Regions from separate parts of the Enterobacter sp. HK169 genome, predicted to be linked through region 2. Evidence: predicted binding sites of a transcription regulator. Region 2 holds the regulator's gene; each other region holds the start of a gene.

Region 1 (3,094 bases), 1.3 Mb from region 2:
TATCGAGAGTGGAAAGTTCTTTATCAATAAAGTAAAGACCTTCGCCGGATTTCCCCACCAGAGATAATTTATCCAGTACGGATTTAAACAGCTTCTCTTCTTCGTGTTGCTCAGCGACGTACCACTGCAGGAAATTAAAGGTTGGGTAATCCTGGCTGGTCATTGCGGCATGAACCAGTTCGTTAATTTTCTGCGTGATCAGCTGCTCGTGCTCGTAGGTGGCGCGGAACAGTTCATCGAGAGAATTATACTCAGCGAAAGGTGATGTCACGGTTTCAATGCGCGGCAGGCTGCCCGTATCCGTAAGATAATCAAACAGACGCTGCATGTGGGTCATCTCTTCCTGAGCGTGACGACGCAGAAACGCGGCCGCACCTTCGAAGCTGTGGTAGCTGCACCAGGCGCTCATCTGCTGGTAGAGCAGGGATGAAAAAAGCTCAAGGTTCATTTGTGCGTTGAGCTTGTCGATCATTTCAGTTTTCAGCATGGTGACGCTCCGGATTATTATTTCTGGTTCACAATGAGCGACACTATAATTTGTTATTTAATTATTTGCAAAACGTAAAATTTTTATTTTATTTATTTAAAATACGAATGGGAATAAAACGCATTGGCGATTTTTATAATTTATTAATGAGAATTGTTTTTGTTCGTAATGAAATATACTGCCAGCAAACGCTGGCAGGGTTGATTAATACCAGGGGTTATTTGACTTAGGGTTAACGGCGTAACCCATACATTTATACTGGATAGTCACGCTCTCGTTCAGGCACAAAGAGCCGCTCGTCAGGGTGCAGGTTTTGATGGGCTGACCATAGGCTGAGGCGGTGGCATACCCCATGCTCTGACACGCTTTTGCCGCCGTGCCGTTATTCACATACTCATCGGAATACGCATTTTGCAGCGCTGCCTGGCCGTAATCGAGGCGGACGATGCCGTTCGGCGCGTCGAGGCTGCTGACTTCAGCCTGGCGGTTGATACTACACCCCGCGAGCAGCAGGATTGTGCCGGCTACAATGACTCTTTTCATGGTTCGCTCTGAGTGGATGGAAATATCTTATCGTACCCGCAGATGCCCGCTGCAATGCCTGGAATAGCCGGACAATCTGCCCTCACTCTTCGCAACGGGTCAGAGGGGAGTGCTATCAGGACAACCTCTTATAAAAATGTGATGAGAATCACAAAATGATTGATTTTTGTGATAATGGTCATATTATAAGCACGTTGACAATAAAGTTGTATAACAAGTTAATGGAGCATCATCGTGAAACTGCGCAAAATCCTGAAAAGCATGTGGGCCAATTACTGCCGCACGTTCAAAGACGTGCCGCCAGGCGCCATGTTCTGATAAAAAAACCTGCTTCGGCGGGTTTTTTTGTACCTGCAGGCGACGAAGGGAAGATGTCAGGGGGGGTGTTTTGCTACTATGGCGGCCTTTAAATAAGGAGAAAACCCATGTCACAAAACCTGAGCGCCGATCAGGAACTGGTCTCTGACGTTGTCGCCTGTCAGCTGGTTATCAAACAAATCCTTGATGTTCTGGACGTGATTGCGCCGGTTGAAGTGCGCGAGAAGATGTCTACGCAGCTGAAAAACATCGATTTTGCCAGCCATCCTGCTGCCGCTGACCCGGTTACGCTTCGTGCGATCCAGAAAGCTATCGCGCTGATTGAGCTGCGATTCACGCCGCAGGGTGAATCCCACTAAAACAGGGGTAGGGGCGACGGCACGTGTCGCCCTTTGAAGCGGTTAAAAGAACGTCTGGACCAGCAGGTAGCTCGCCGCGCACGCGCAGCTTACCCCAATCAGCCCTGGCAGAATAAAGCTGTGGTTGATGATAAATTTGCCGATGCGGGTGGTGCCTGAGCGGTCAAAGCCGATGCAGGCCAAATCACTGGGATAGGTCGGGAGGACAAAATAGCCGTAGGACGCCGGGAAAAAGGCGATCAGCATTTTCGGGTCGATGCCGAGCATGAGGCCCATAGGCGCAACGGCCGTCAGCGCAGCCGCCTGGCTGTTCACCAGTTTTGACACCAGAAACAGCACAATGGCATACGTCCACGGGTGGCTCTTCACCACGCCTTCCAGCGCAAGCTTTAACTCGTCGAGATGCGCCTGAAAAAAGGTATCGCTCATCCACGCCACGCCGAACACCGAGAAGATCGCGACCATACCGGCCTTAAACACCGCGCCGTTGGAAATGGCCGACGCATTAACCTTACAGGCCATCAGCATCACGGCGCCCGCAATTAACATCATCATCTGAATGACAAGGTTCATCGACAGCGCCGTCATTTTGCCTTTCACCTCAAAGGAGGGGCGCAGGTCAGGGAATGCCCCCAGCAAAACGACCACGGCAATACCGGCAAAGAAAATCCACGTGGACCAGTAGGCCTGTTTAGGGAAACGCTGATTCATTAACGTCTCCGTTCCGCCGTAGATAAACTCGCGCTGCTTAGGATCTTTCAGCTTTTCCTGAAACTCTATGTCGTCAGCCAAATCTTTCCCACGGCGTAAACTCCACAGGGCCGCAATGGCTACGCCGAAGAGCGAAGCGGGAACCGACACGGCGAGAATTTCCAGGATCCCCCACGCGTGGCCGATCCCATGCTGGGCCGCCAGGATAGACACCAGCGACACAACGGCAACGGAAACGGGGGAAGCCGTAATCGCCATCTGTGATGCCACCGACGCCACGGCCATGGGGCGCTCGGGGCGGATCCCTTTTTTCAGGGCGATATCCGCAATGATGGGGAACATGGTGTAGACCACATGCCCGGTGCCGCACAGAAAGGTCAGCATCCAGGTGGTGAAAGGGGCGAGCAGGGTGATGTGCTGCGGGTGTTTGCGCAGCATACGTTCGGCAAACTGCATCATGACGTTGAGGCCGCCCGCAGTCTGCAGCGTAGCCGCACAGCCAATCACCGCAAGGATGGTCAGCATAACGTCAACCGGCGGTTTACCCGGTTGCAGACCAAAGACAAAACATAAAATAAAAAGACCAATACCGCTGATTAACCCAAGCCCCATACCGCCGAAACGCGTACCCGTCAGCAGGCAGAGGAGAATGACAACAAACTCAATGGTGATCATG
Region 2 (3,094 bases):
GAGCATCACGCTAATCCTTGCGGCGTTGCGCAGGGCTGACGATTTAAGAGAAAGATAGCTTTTGAGCGCGGCCAATAGCGGAAGCCGTTTTTGCTTATCCGCCATCAGGTCGCGGGGATAAAGCGGGCGCTGGGTGCGCAACACGCGGGCGATGCGGCTGAAGTGCCAGGCGGCAAACTGGCCGACCGGGTTATCGGGATGCTGGCGGGCGATTTTCTCCAGCGCGCCCAGCTGTTTTTCCATGTTAAAGCGCGTCGGGTAGCGGTGGTAGAGAATATCATCGGCCAGGATCCGCAGACGTGCCGATACGGTCTGCGCGTTCCAGCGGATCACCGCTTCGGCGTGGCTGCGCTCGACCAGCTTTTGCACCTCCTGCGGGTGGTGAAGGCTTACGGAGATATGCTCCTGTAGATCCAGCCCGACCTGGAAGGTGCGCAGCAGCCGCTTGTACTCGTGGTTCTTGTTGGCGGCGAGCATATGCAGCTGCTGATAGCACTGGCTTATGAGATCCACCACCTTCTGCTGGCGCGTCAGCAGCGGCGGTAAGGATTTTTCCGGATCGGTGTGCTGGGTGAGCAGGGTGTATTTGGCCTCGCAGTAATCCGCAAGCTGCACATAGAGCAGGCTCAGGGATTCACGCAGCGGCTGCTCCCGCCACAGCCAGAACCAAAACCAGTTAAACAGCCCGTACCATAATGTCCCCAGGGCGTAGATCAGCAGCGGCTCCCACACCGGCATGTTCCCGGCGAGGCTCAGCGTGAAAATGGCCGCAATCAGCGAGGCGGGAAGCAGGCGAGCATGCAGCGAACTGATTTCCGCCGTGACGCCAAGGGTCATCGCCAGTACGGTCAGGATCAGCGGCAGCGGGATATCCCGGGCAAGCAGGAGTTGTACGGCGAGGCTACAGCCCGCAAACAGGCAGCCACCAACGATCAGGCGTTTGAAAAAACGCTTATGCGGCGTGTCCAGACCGGCGATGTTGCAGCAGGCGGGCACGAGGGAAAACAGCAGGCCTTGCTGAAGATGTCCGAGGATCAGGCCTATGGCCACAGGAAGACACAACACCAGCGTTTGCCGCAGTGCGTAGTTAACTTCCGGGTGATAGATCAGCCTGCGCCACATGGGGAGTAGAGACAAAAACGGCGTGACACCTTGCGATGGCACGCCGTTTAAGCGGAATTAACGCGTTCCGTAGACCACGATGGTTTTACCGTGGGCGGAGATCAGGTTTTGATCTTCCAGCATTTTCAGGATACGGCCCACTGTTTCACGGGAGCAGCCGACGATCTGACCAATTTCCTGACGGGTAATTTTAATTTGCATGCCGTCCGGGTGGGTCATGGCGTCTGGCTGTTTCGCCAGGTTCAACAGGGTTTGTGCGATACGGCCGGTAACGTCCAGGAAGGCGAGGTTACCCACTTTCTCTGACGTGACCTGCAGACGGCGCGCCATCTGGGAAGAAAGACGCATCAGGATGTCAGGGTTAACCTGAATCAGCTGACGGAACTTCTTGTAAGAAATTTCAGCCACTTCACATGCTGTCTTTGCTCGAACCCAGGCGCTACGTTCCTGGCCCTCTTCAAACAGGCCCAGTTCACCGATGAAATCGCCCTGGTTCAGATAAGAAAGGATCATCTCTTTCCCTTCTTCATCTTTGATCAGCACTGCCACCGAGCCTTTAACGATGTAATACAACGTTTCCGCTTTTTCACCCTGGTGAATCAGCGTGCTCTTCGATGGGTACTTATGAATGTGGCAATGAGACAAGAACCATTCGAGAGTCGGGTCTGTTTGCGGTTTGCCAAGCACCATGCGCTGTTATCCTCTGTTATAAGCTGTCACCAGAGTCATCAGATGCATCCGGACTCTGGGGTTGCAATCGAATTCTTACCCATACCCTGGGAAGTCGGCTACCGTAACGTTTCGCAGCCAGTAAAGTTTGATGTCCTCTGCATACACGTGTAACGTCAATGTATTACTGTAGCATCCTGAGTGTTTTAGCATAGCTTTCGCCGCGTGTCTCCTGGTGTCTCGCTTCAGCATGATGCAGGTCGCCTTCCATTGCGATAAATGTAACGCACACGTAATCTGTCACCAAAAATGCAACGTTGGAGTTAATGAATATGCAAGCGCGCGTGAAATGGGTTGAAGGTTTAACGTTCCTGGGCGAGTCCGCGTCAGGACACCAGATTTTGATGGACGGTAACTCCGGCGATAAAGCACCCAGCCCAATGGAAATGGTGCTGATGGCGGCAGGCGGATGCAGCGCAATTGACGTGGTGTCGATTCTGCAAAAAGGACGTCATGACGTGACGGATTGTGAGGTTAAACTCACGTCAGAGCGTCGCGAAGAGGCGCCACGCCTGTTCACCCATATTAACCTGCACTTTGTGGTCACCGGTAAAGAGCTGAAAGACGCGGCGGTCTCGCGTGCGGTGGACCTGTCTGCGGAGAAGTACTGCTCTGTGGCGTTAATGCTGGAGAAAGCGGTAAAAATCACGCATTCGTATGAAGTGATCGAGGCGTGATTGATGGGGCATCGTGCGTGTTGATGCCCTCACCCTAACCCTCTCCCACAGGGAGAGGGAACATGCTCACGCGATCTGCTTCCCTTCCATCAGTCGCTCCACCAGCGGCGTCATGATGAGCTCCATCGCCAGCCCCATTTTTCCGCCCGGCACGACTAACGTATTCATGTGCGAAATAAACGAGCCCTGCAGCATTGCCAGCAGCCAGGGGTAATCAATGCCTTCGAGATTGCGGAAATGGATCACCACAAAGCTCTCATCCAGCGACGGGATGCTTTTGGCCGCGAACGGGTTGGAGGTGTCCACCGTCGGCACGCGCTGGAAGTTGATATGGGTGCGGGAGAACTGCGGCGTCAGGAAGTTAATGTAATCCTCCATGGAGCGCACCACGGAGTCCATCACCGCTTCGCGAGAATGGCCACGCTCGCTCATGTCACGCGTCAGCTTCTGGATCCACTCCAGGTTAACGATAGGGACCACGCCGACCAGCAGATCCACGTGGCGCGCCACATCGTGTTGAGGGGTGACCACGCCGCCGTGCAATCCTTCGTAAAACAGGACGTCGG
Region 3 (3,094 bases), 2.1 Mb from region 2:
GGTAACCAGGTGCAGGGCGCGATGCAGGATAATGATACCTACACCACGACTCAGCAACGCTGCAAAACCGTCTATGACAAGTCGGAAAAAATGCTGGGCTATGACGTGACGTACAAAATTGGCGATCAGCAGGGCAAAATCCGCATGGATAAAGACCCGGGCACGCAAATTCCACTGGATGGAAACGGCCAGCTGGTTCTGAATAACAAAGTGTAAAAAAGATGTTCTCTGAATTTAGCTCCTCATGCGCTCAGGCTGAGGAGCTTTTTTTTTGCTTCAGATTTTCAGTAGCTCAGGCCACAGCCGCAGCGTGGTTTCGCTAATATGCTGCAGTTTTTCCAGCGTGGCCCCTTCGCGGGCGCTGATCGACATCCCCTGCAAAATACAGCTCAGGTATTGTGCCAGCAGCTGAGGGTTGCATTGCGCGGGGATTTCACCGCGCTGCTGGCGCTGAGCCAGAAATGCGCTGAGGGTCTCCTCCTGCATGGCATGCCGTGATTTCACCGTATTGGCAATCTCTTTAGAGGACGCCGCCAGGGTGGCAGAGGTGTTAATCATAAAGCAGCCCGCAGGCGTCTCTTTACTGGTGAAACAGGTCGCGACGGCGGTGAAATAGTCCCGAAGCGCCTGTTCAACGCTTTTCTCTTCGCAGAACAGCTGGGCTTCGTGTTTCGCCGCAAAGCGCGAAATGTATCTGTCCAGCACCGCCCTGAACAGCCCCTCTTTATTGGTAAATTCGGCATACAGCGTCGGCGCTTTGGCTCCGGTGGCTTCTACCAGATCGGAAAGCGAGGTTGCTTCATACCCATGTTGCCAGAAGAGAGTCATGGCCTTATCAAGCGCTGCATCCCTGTCAAACACTTTTGGTCGGCCACGGCTTTTCTTCGCACAACTCGTGACATCGGTTGTCATTTGCCGTTGGTCCTCTGTTGGTTTGGTGAATGACCATTATAAAAATAAACGCAACCCACCACCAGTGCAGAATGCTTAAAAATAAATTAATCATATATGTATGAAAAATAACAATTTTAAAATTAAGTTAACGCTCGTTATAAAATTATGTTGACGCGTGACATGGATCACATTTATGATTTACCTATCGATCGTTAACTAAATGATTAACGACCTCCAAATTCATCTGCTAAAGGTAAACATCATGAAAAACGTAAAAACTCTCATCGCTGCCGCTGTCCTGAGTTCACTCTCTTTCGCAAGCTTTGCTGCTGTACAGGTGCAATCCACCCCTGCCGACCAGCATAAAGTCGGGACAATCTCTGCGTCTGCAGGTACTAACCTGGGTTCCCTGGAAGATCAGCTGGCGCAAAAAGCGCAAGAGATGGGGGCAAAATCTTACCGCATCACCTCAGTGACCGGTCCTAACACCCTGCACGGCACTGCTGTCATCTACAAATAAGCCGTGCATAAACCCTCATTTATGCCGCTGCAATAAAAAACGCCCTGCTGAGCAGGGCGTTTTTTTATTTCCGATTTACATCGACTGCGGGACGACATCGTGATGCCGGGTGACATCGGTCGGCATGCCTGACCGGGCTTCCATCGCACGCTCCATCACCACGCTGTTGGTATTCGCATTCGTTTTGAAGCTTACCATCGCGGCATTCAGGTTGATGGGCAGCGTCTGTGGATCGTCACCAATGTTTTTCGATAACGGCTGATGGATCTCAACCAGCCGCACGCCGCCGGGCTCCTCTGAAACTTTAATCGGCGTATTGATAATATTCACTTTGGTTCCCGGCGTAACGACGTTAAACAGCGTTTTGATATCGTCATCGCGCAGACGAATACAGCCGGAGCTGACGCGCATGCCGATGCCAAAGTCCGCATTCGTTCCGTGCAGCAGGTAGACGCCGCCGTATGCCGCGAGGCGTATCGCGTGGTGCCCCATCGGGTTATCCGGACCAGCCGGCACCACGGCAGGAAGATCGATCCCCTGGGCCTTATAGCGGGCACGAATGTTGGCCGTCGGGGTCCAGGTTGGATTCGCGCGTTTATCCGAGACGGTGGTGACCATCGTCGGCGTCAGCGTGTCGCCGCCCAGCTGACCAATACCGATAGGGTAGACCGTCACTTCGTTTTTACCCGGCGGGTAATAGTACAGGCGCAGCTCGGCGAGGTTTATCACCATCCCCTCGCGCGGGGCGTCCGGCAGGATGGTCTGTAACGGGATGGTCAGTACGCTGCCCGCGCGCGGGACGTACGGGTCGACGCCGGGGTTCGCCTGCAGCAGGGCCAGAAAACCGACGTTATATTTTTTGGCAATCGCTTCCAGCGAACCGCCATTATTTTCAACCACATGAAAGCGGTTTTCCCCCACCACCTTGCTGCCGGGAGGGGGGAGGGGCCAGGTGTTTGCCCGGGCGGGAAGCGCAACCGCGACGGTGGCTGCCAGCGCAAACAGGGTCATCCAGCGAGTAAAACGCGAAGAGGTCATCATCACCATAATCCATATAAATGATAAGGTTATTTTTTTATAAGGCGTTAAACATAATTATGGCGAATGGGTGTGTCGGGAAGATCGGGTGAAGTGCAAAGAGTTTGTAAATTGTCCCCCCGTAGCGCCGGGCTAACAGGGGGAAGGGATCCCATAAAATAATGCCTTCACGGACGACCCCCTTTCCCTTGAGGGAGAGGGCTGGGGTGAGGGGGAACATACGGCTCTGGTGGTCATTCCGTTCACTTCATGTTCCTTGCTACTCTTTAACGACATAACCGGTGAACGTGCCAGGGTGGCTCAATCGCCACCACCCTGGCGACCCAGGCTCCCGGCGGTAAATCGCCGCTTCGCGGATTGTTCGCCCCATCCCTGGGGCTCACCCCTTCGGGGCCAGCGCAAGCGCTGTCCAAAATTGCTCCCGGCAATTTTGTCTTCGGCTTATTCCTTCCGGCTTATCGGGGACGGGCGGAGGCAACGTCCATGTAAAGCCCGCCCTCTCGGCGCATCCCTGCGCCTCGCCCCGGCCTGCAAGGAAACGCCTCAGCGATTTACAGCCGGACCAGGGGGGCGCTGTAAGCTGTTCATTCCCGGAAGCAACTTTCATCGCTTCCGGTTAATAAACTACATGAAACTCCTCAG

The links. Region 2 encodes CRP, which controls carbon source genes, mostly activating them, when cyclic AMP is high. Its sites were predicted from a motif close to ATGTGANNNNNNTCACAT; they were not measured.
Region 1: the regulator CRP is predicted to act here: its motif matches at 1,167-1,184, upstream of azuC (stress response protein AzuC).
Region 3: the regulator CRP is predicted to act here: its motif matches at 1,068-1,085, upstream of bhsA (multiple stress resistance protein BhsA).

Annotation. Positions count from the first base shown of each region.
Region 1 is NZ_CP017087.1:1,206,717-1,209,810, reverse strand. It holds gene ftnA (non-heme ferritin) at 1-487, opposite strand, end outside; gene yecR (YecR family lipoprotein) at 692-1,030, opposite strand; gene azuC (stress response protein AzuC) at 1,265-1,348, shown strand; gene EnteroDNA1_RS05815 (DUF2766 family protein) at 1,456-1,707, shown strand; gene EnteroDNA1_RS05810 (anaerobic C4-dicarboxylate transporter) at 1,750-3,093, opposite strand.
Region 2 is NZ_CP017087.1:2,546,082-2,549,175, reverse strand. It holds gene EnteroDNA1_RS12185 (YccS/YhfK family putative transporter) at 1-1,122, opposite strand, end outside; gene crp (cAMP-activated global transcriptional regulator CRP) at 1,180-1,812, opposite strand; gene EnteroDNA1_RS12175 (OsmC family protein) at 2,124-2,528, shown strand; gene EnteroDNA1_RS12170 (phosphoribulokinase) at 2,595-3,094, opposite strand, start outside.
Region 3 is NZ_CP017087.1:135,315-138,408, forward strand. It holds gene EnteroDNA1_RS00740 (glycine zipper 2TM domain-containing protein) at 1-216, shown strand, start outside; gene EnteroDNA1_RS00745 (TetR/AcrR family transcriptional regulator) at 277-912, opposite strand; gene bhsA (multiple stress resistance protein BhsA) at 1,157-1,414, shown strand; gene ldtC (L,D-transpeptidase LdtC) at 1,490-2,455, opposite strand.